Regions from separate parts of the Micromonospora sp. NPDC003241 genome, predicted to be linked through region 2. Evidence: predicted binding sites of a transcription regulator. Region 2 holds the regulator's gene; each other region holds the start of a gene.

Evidence for each region. Region 2 encodes HrcA, which represses chaperone genes, less so after heat shock. Its sites were predicted from a motif close to GGTTNGCACNCTCNNNNNGAGNGTGCNAACC; they were not measured.
Region 1: the regulator HrcA is predicted to act here: its motif matches at 828-858, upstream of groES (co-chaperone GroES).
Region 3: the regulator HrcA is predicted to act here: its motif matches at 1,279-1,309, upstream of groL (chaperonin GroEL).

What each region holds. Positions count from the first base shown of each region.
Region 1 is NZ_JBSFSO010000001.1:44,101-46,369, reverse strand. It holds gene ACWDVW_RS00200 (helix-turn-helix domain-containing protein) at 1-603, opposite strand, end outside; gene groES (co-chaperone GroES) at 992-1,306, shown strand; gene groL (chaperonin GroEL) at 1,377-2,269, shown strand, end outside.
Region 2 is NZ_JBSFSO010000041.1:20,602-22,870, reverse strand. It holds gene dnaJ (molecular chaperone DnaJ) at 1-435, opposite strand, end outside; gene hrcA (heat-inducible transcriptional repressor HrcA) at 509-1,531, opposite strand; gene ACWDVW_RS25695 (DUF4870 domain-containing protein) at 1,741-2,269, shown strand, end outside.
Region 3 is NZ_JBSFSO010000001.1:366,595-368,863, reverse strand. It holds gene ACWDVW_RS01790 (hypothetical protein) at 1-1,231, shown strand, start outside; gene groL (chaperonin GroEL) at 1,505-2,269, shown strand, end outside.

The DNA of each region.
Region 1 (2,269 bases), on a different contig from region 2:
CGGTCCGGCAAGCCCGCCGTACCACGGGGTCTCGGCCGGCACGATCCGTACCTGCACGTGCGAATGGTCGGCGAGGGCGCGCAGGTGCTTCACCTGCTCGTACATGGTCGTGGGCTCGCCCACCTGCCGGCGCAGCGCCTGCTCGTCGAGCACCGCGACGAGCTGTGGCGGCTCCTCGCGGGCGAGGATCTCCTGCCGCGCCATCCGGGCCAGCACCCGCTTCTCGATCTGCTCGTCGGTCAGCGGCGGCCCGGCCCGCAACATCTCCCGCGCGTACGCCTCGGTCTGGAGCAGGCCCGGCACCACCGCCGGGTCGTACCAGCGCAGCGCGACGGCCTCGCGCTCGATCTCGCCCCACGGTCGGAACCAGTCCGGCTCGGCGTGCAGCCGGATCAACTCCAGCATCCCGACGAAGAGGCCACCGGTCTCCAGTACCTTGTCGAACCGGGCCAGGTAGTCGGCGCTGAGCTGGTTCTGCCCGGTCTCCATCGCGCTGATCGACGACGGAGCATAGTTGACCATCTTGCCCAGTTCTTCCTGGCTGAGCCCGCGCAGCTTGCGGGCCCGGCGCAGTTGGTCGCGCAGGAAATCCAGGGTTGGCATGTCCGCCATTTGTCCGCCCTCCGTCACGTAGTCGCGCCGGAGAGTAAGGGTCGGCCGTTCGGTGGGGAAGCGAGTGTCGGCGTGTTGCGGTCGACCGTGGCGAACGCTGGCGCCAGAGTGGCAGAACAGTGGCGCAAGAGCGCAGAGGTATGGCGCAAGAGTGGCGACACGAGGTGGCGGGTTGGCACTCTCCTTGACGGAGTGCTAGCCGAGGAATAACCTGCGATTAGCACTCTCACCCTGAGGGTGCCAACGTCCGGGCCCTGGTGCCCGGGGGTTGAACGCCAGGCGGACCGGCACCCGCGACGACGGCCCCGCCCGGTGGCATGTGGCAATTGACGCCGGTCGGCATGCCGATCGGTAACGAAACCAAGTACCCCAGGAGGGTATGCCCGTGACTACCGCGACCAAGGTTGCGATCAAGCCGCTCGAGGACCGCATCGTGGTCCAGGCGAACGAGGCCGAGACCACCACCGCCTCGGGCATCGTGATCCCCGACACCGCCAAGGAGAAGCCGCAGGAGGGCACCGTCCTCGCTGTCGGCCCGGGCCGGATCGACGACAAGGGCAACCGCGTGCCGATCGACGTCTCCGTCGGCGACACCGTCCTCTACTCGAAGTACGGCGGCACCGAGGTCAAGTACGCCGGCGAGGAGTACCTGGTGCTCTCCGCCCGCGACGTCCTCGCGGTCATCGAGAAGTAACCAACCGATCAGTGACGTTGCCCCGGTCCGGCTCGCCGGGCCGGGGCAACCTCGCGTCGAAGGGACATTCATGGCGAAGATCCTGAGCTTCTCGGACGACGCCCGGCACCTGCTGGAGCACGGTGTCAACGCGCTCGCGGACGCGGTCAAGGTCACCCTCGGGCCGCGCGGGCGCAACGTCGTCCTGGACAAGAAATTCGGTGCGCCGACGATCACCAACGATGGTGTGACCATCGCCAAGGAGATCGAGCTCACCAACCCGTACGAGAACCTCGGCGCGCAGCTGGTCAAGGAGGTGGCGACCAAGACCAACGACGTCGCCGGCGACGGGACCACCACCGCGACCGTGCTGGCCCAGGCCATGGTCCGCGAGGGTCTGCGCAACGTCACCGCGGGTGCCAACCCGGCCGGCCTCAAGCGGGGCGTCGACGCGGCCTCCGCGAAGGTCTCCGAGGCGCTGCTCGGCAAGGCCGTCGAGGTCTCCGACAAGAAGGCCGTGGCGCACGTCGCGACGGTCTCCGCGCAGGACTCCACCATCGGTGAGCTGATCGCCGAGGCGATGGAGCGGGTCGGCCGCGACGGTGTGATCACCGTCGAGGAGGGCTCCGCCCTGCACACCGAGCTGGACGTGACCGAGGGTCTCCAGTTCGACAAGGGCTTCATCTCGCCGAACTTCGTCACCGACGTGGAGTCGCAGGAGTCCGTCCTGGAGGACGCGTACATCCTGATCACCACGCAGAAGATCTCGGCGATCGAGGAGCTGCTGCCGCTGCTGGAGAAGGTCCTCCAGAACAACAAGCCGCTGCTGATCGTCGCCGAGGACGTCGAGGGCCAGGCCCTGTCCACCCTGGTGGTGAACGCGATCCGCAAGACCCTCAAGGTCTGCGCGGTCAAGGCCCCCGGCTTCGGCGACCGCCGCAAGGCGATGCTCCAGGACATGGCGATCCTGACCGGTGCCGAGTT
Region 2 (2,269 bases):
CGCGGTGTCGACCGTGATCGGGGCCTCGACCCCGAAGGCGGTCTCCTGCAGGTCCAGTTCCAGCCGCAGGATCGCGTCGGCCCCGGGCCGGGTCCGCGGTCGCGGGCCACGCCCGGCGCCGGTGGCCCCGCCGAAGAAGGCGTCCATGATGTCCTGGAAGCCGACGAAGGGTCCGGCGCCACCGGGGCCGCCCGGTCCGCCGGCCCCGCCGCCGCCCGGTGCGAGCGGATCGCCACCGAGGTCGACGATCTGCCGTTTCCGGTCGTCGGACAACACCTCGTACGCGGCGTTGATGTCCTTGAACTTCTCCTGGGCCTCCGGGTCCGGATTCACGTCCGGGTGGAACTGGCGCGCCAGCTTGCGGTAGGCGCGCTTGATCTCGTCGTCGGAGGCCCCTCGGCTCACGCCGAGAATGCCGTAGTAGTCCCTGGCCACTGGGTTCCGTGTCCTCGTGTTCGTCTCGCGTTACGCCGGTCGGTGGCGGCAGCCTGCCGTCGGCCCTGACTGGTCAGTTCTGGGCCAGCAGCTCGCCCACGTAGCGTGCCACGGCCCTCACCGTGGCGATTGTTCCGGGGTAGTCCATCCGGGTCGGTCCCAGCACGCCCATCCCCCCGACGATGGTCGCGCCCGGGCCGTATCCGGTGCTGACCACGGACGCCGCCCGCAGGTTGTCGATCTGGTTCTCGTCGCCGATGCGGACCCGCAGCGTGCTCGGCTCGACCTCGCCGATGAGCTTGAGCAGCACCACCTCCTCCTCGAGCGCTTCGAGGATGGGGCGCAGCGACCCCTGGAAGTCGAGCAGGCCGCCCCGGGCCAGGTTGGCGGTGCCGGCCAGGGCGAGCCGCTCCTCGTGCCGTTCGACGAGGGTCTCCAGCAGGACGGTGGAGAGCGTGGTCATGGCCGCCCGCAGGTGCGGCGCACACTCGTCGATGAGTGTCTGCACCAGCGGTGGCGTGTCGGACAGGCGGGTGCCGACCAGCTTCTCGTTGACCAGTCGGCGCAGGTCCAGGACGTCGTCGGCGGGGACCGGCGCGGGCAGTTCGACAAGCCGCTGCTCGACCCGGCCGGTGTCGGCGATCATCACCAGCGTCAGCCGGGTGGTGGAGATCGGCACGAGTTCCAGGTGCCGGACGGTGGAGCGGGCCAGGCTCGGGTACTGCACGACGGCGACCTGGCGGGTCAGTTGCGCGAGCAGGCGTACGGTGCGGTGCACCACGTCGTCGAGGTCCACCGCGCCGACCAGGAACCGTTCGATCGCCCGGCGTTCGGCCGGGCTGAGCGGCTTGACCCGACTGAGCCGGTCGACGAAGAGGCGGTAGCCGCGATCGGTGGGCACCCGCCCGGCACTGGTGTGCGGCTGGCGGATGTAGCCCTCCTCCTCCAGCACGGCCATGTCGTTGCGCACGGTGGCCGGGGACACGCCGAGTTGGTGCCGTTCCACGAGCGCCTTGCTGCCGACCGGCTCCTGGGTGGCGACGTAGTCCTCGACGATCGCCCGGAGCACGGCGAGTTTCCGGTCGTCGAGACCCATCCTCCCCACCTCCTGTCGCAGGTCAGCCCGGAGCGCCCAGAGTGCCAGAGGAACACTCTGGCACTCGACTGTAGCGAGTGCCAGTCTACGTCGGGGTTCCCGTGCCCGCGATGATCAAGTCATCCCGGTCGTGGCGGAAACCGGCCGACGGGTTGACACGCCCCGGTGTCGCTAGTGCGTCCGTTGCCGCTGGCACCTACCGTGACCACATGACTGAACCACCTCGTCCTCCCGGGTCCGGCGACGACCCCACTTCTCCACTGTCGGGCTCCTCCGGCCAGCCCGGCTATCCCCCGCCCGGCGACTATCCGCCGCCCACCGGCGACCAGCCCCCGCCGCCCGGTGGCTACGGCCCGCCCGGTGGTTACGGCCCGCCCGGTGACTATCCGCCGCCCGGTGGCTACCCGCCGCCGGGTGGCTATCCCCCGCCGGGCGAGTACCCGCCGGGTGGCGCACCCGGTGTCGGGTACCCGACGGGTGGTTACGGTCCCCCCGGCGGCGGCTACGCCAACAACGAGGACAAGACCTGGACGCTGATCGCCCACTTCGGTGGCCCGCTCGGGGTGATCGTGGGTGGAGGTCTGCTGGGCTGGGTCGCGCCGCTGATCGCGATGATGACCCGGGGCCAGCAGAGCCCGGTGGTCCGGGCGCACTCGGTGGCCGCCGTGAACTTCCAGATCACCTGGGCGATCGCCGGGTTGCTCAGTTGGGTGCTCACCGCGATCACCTGCGGCCTGC
Region 3 (2,269 bases), on a different contig from region 2:
GCCGCCGGTCGACCCGACGCCCCCGACGCCCCCGACTGACCCGACGGCGTCGGTCTCGCCGCCGGGTGCCGGTGAGCCGTCCGTGGTGTCGCCGGGGCCGGGCGTCTCGGGCGAGCCCGCTCCGGCCCCGGGTGTGGGGGCGGCGGCCGCCGCGCCGTGGGGCGGTGGCCCCGAGACCGGCGTGCCCGGCCAGCCGGGTGCACCAGCGCCCGATCCGGGCCAGTCGTATCCGGGCCAGTGGTATCCGGGTGAGCCGTATCCGGGCCAGTCGTATCCGGGGCAGCCCTATTCCGGTCAGCCGTATCCGAGTCAAGTCGGGGGGCCGCTGCCCTATCCCGGTCAGCCCTATCCGACGTCGCCCTACGGTGGGTACCCGGGGCACGGCCTCGACCCGGCCAGCCCGTTGGTGAATCCGCCCGGTGCCGGAGTGGGTGGCTGGTACGCGCGCTGTGTCGGCGCGGTTCGCCGGGGCTGGCCGGTGCTGCTGCCGATCGTTCTGATCACGCAGGTGCTGCCGGCGATGGTGGTGGCGGTGCTCGGGCTGGTGATCGACCCCACCGCGCGCTGGGAGGACCAGCTCGCCGGCGACAGCGCCGTGCTGCCCACCGGGTTCTGGGCCGACGCCTTCGTGTGGGTGGGCAGCCTGTTCGGAGCGGGTCTGATCGCCAGCCTGGCGCAGTGCGTGGGGTGGGCCGCCGGTACCTGGGTGATCGCCCGGCAGGCGGCGGGTGCCCCGGTCGACCTCGGCACGGCCCTGCGTTACGGGCTCCGGCGGGCGCTCGGGCTCTGGGGTTGGACCCTGCTGGTCGGCATGATCGTGCTGTTCGGCCTCTGCCTCTGCTTCCTGCCCGGCATCTACGCGGTGTTCGCGCTGGCGATGGTCGGCCCGGTCTACCTGTTCGAGCGGGACAACCCGATCGGCCGTTCGCACCAGATGCTGCGGCAGCGGCTGGGCCTGCTGCTCGGCCGGTTGGCGCTGGTGATCGGCGCGGTGATCGCCGTGTCGTTGGCCGCGGCCATGATCGAGCAGGTGGCGCTGCTGTCGATCGGCACCGGTCCGATGGACACCCGGACGGTGACCGTGGGCACGGTCGTGGTGACGGTGATGACGGCGCTGCTGACCCTGCCGGCCCAGCTCGCCCAGTTGGTCGGGCTGGTCGTCACGTACGCCGAGCAGCGGGCACACGAGGGGCCGGTGAACGACGCCCAACTAGCCCACGAACTCGGCTGATCACGGCGGTCGTGCTTGCACTCGGCAGGGCAGAGTGCTAAACAAGTCATTGGCACTCGCATGGCGTGAGTGCCAGTTGGTCGGGACGGTGGGGCCACCGTCGCACTCGGGGGATCACCTCGGGCGGGGCAGTGGCCGGTCGTCGCGGGCTATCCGGCCCGGCCGAGGAGACGTCGCCGTCGCCAGGTGGCGACGTCCCAAGGTGCGTACACCAGACGGCCCGTCCGGGGCACACCCCGGCTGGTCCGTGAGTGTCCAGGAGGACAACGCCGTATGGCCAAGATGATCGCGTTCGACGAAGAGGCTCGCCGCGGCCTCGAGCGGGGCATGAACCAGCTCGCCGACGCCGTGAAGGTGACCCTCGGCCCCAAGGGCCGCAACGTCGTGCTCGAGAAGAAGTGGGGTGCCCCCACCATCACCAACGATGGTGTGAGCATCGCCAAGGAGATCGAGCTCGAGGACCCGTACGAGAAGATCGGCGCCGAGCTGGTCAAGGAGGTCGCCAAGAAGACCGACGACGTGGCCGGTGACGGCACGACGACGGCGACCGTCCTGGCCCAGGCTCTCGTTCGCGAGGGTCTGCGCAACGTGGCCGCCGGCGCCAACCCGATGGCCCTGAAGCGGGGCATCGAGTCCGCCGTGGCCAGCGTCTCGGAGGAGCTGCTGAAGCTCGCCAAGGACGTCGAGACCAAGGAGCAGATCGCCTCCACCGCCTCCATCTCCGCCGGTGACAACACCGTCGGTGAGATCATCGCCGAGGCGATGGACAAGGTGGGCAAGGAAGGCGTCATCACCGTCGAGGAGAGCAACACCTTCGGGCTGGAGCTGGAGCTCACCGAGGGCATGCGCTTCGACAAGGGCTACATCTCGGCCTACTTCATGACCGACCCGGAGCGTATGGAGGCCGTCTTCGACGACCCGTACATCCTGATCGCCAACAGCAAGATCTCGTCGGTCAAGGACCTGCTCCCGATCCTGGAGAAGGTCATGCAGTCGGGCAAGCCGCTGCTGATCATCGCCGAGGACCTGGAGGGCGAG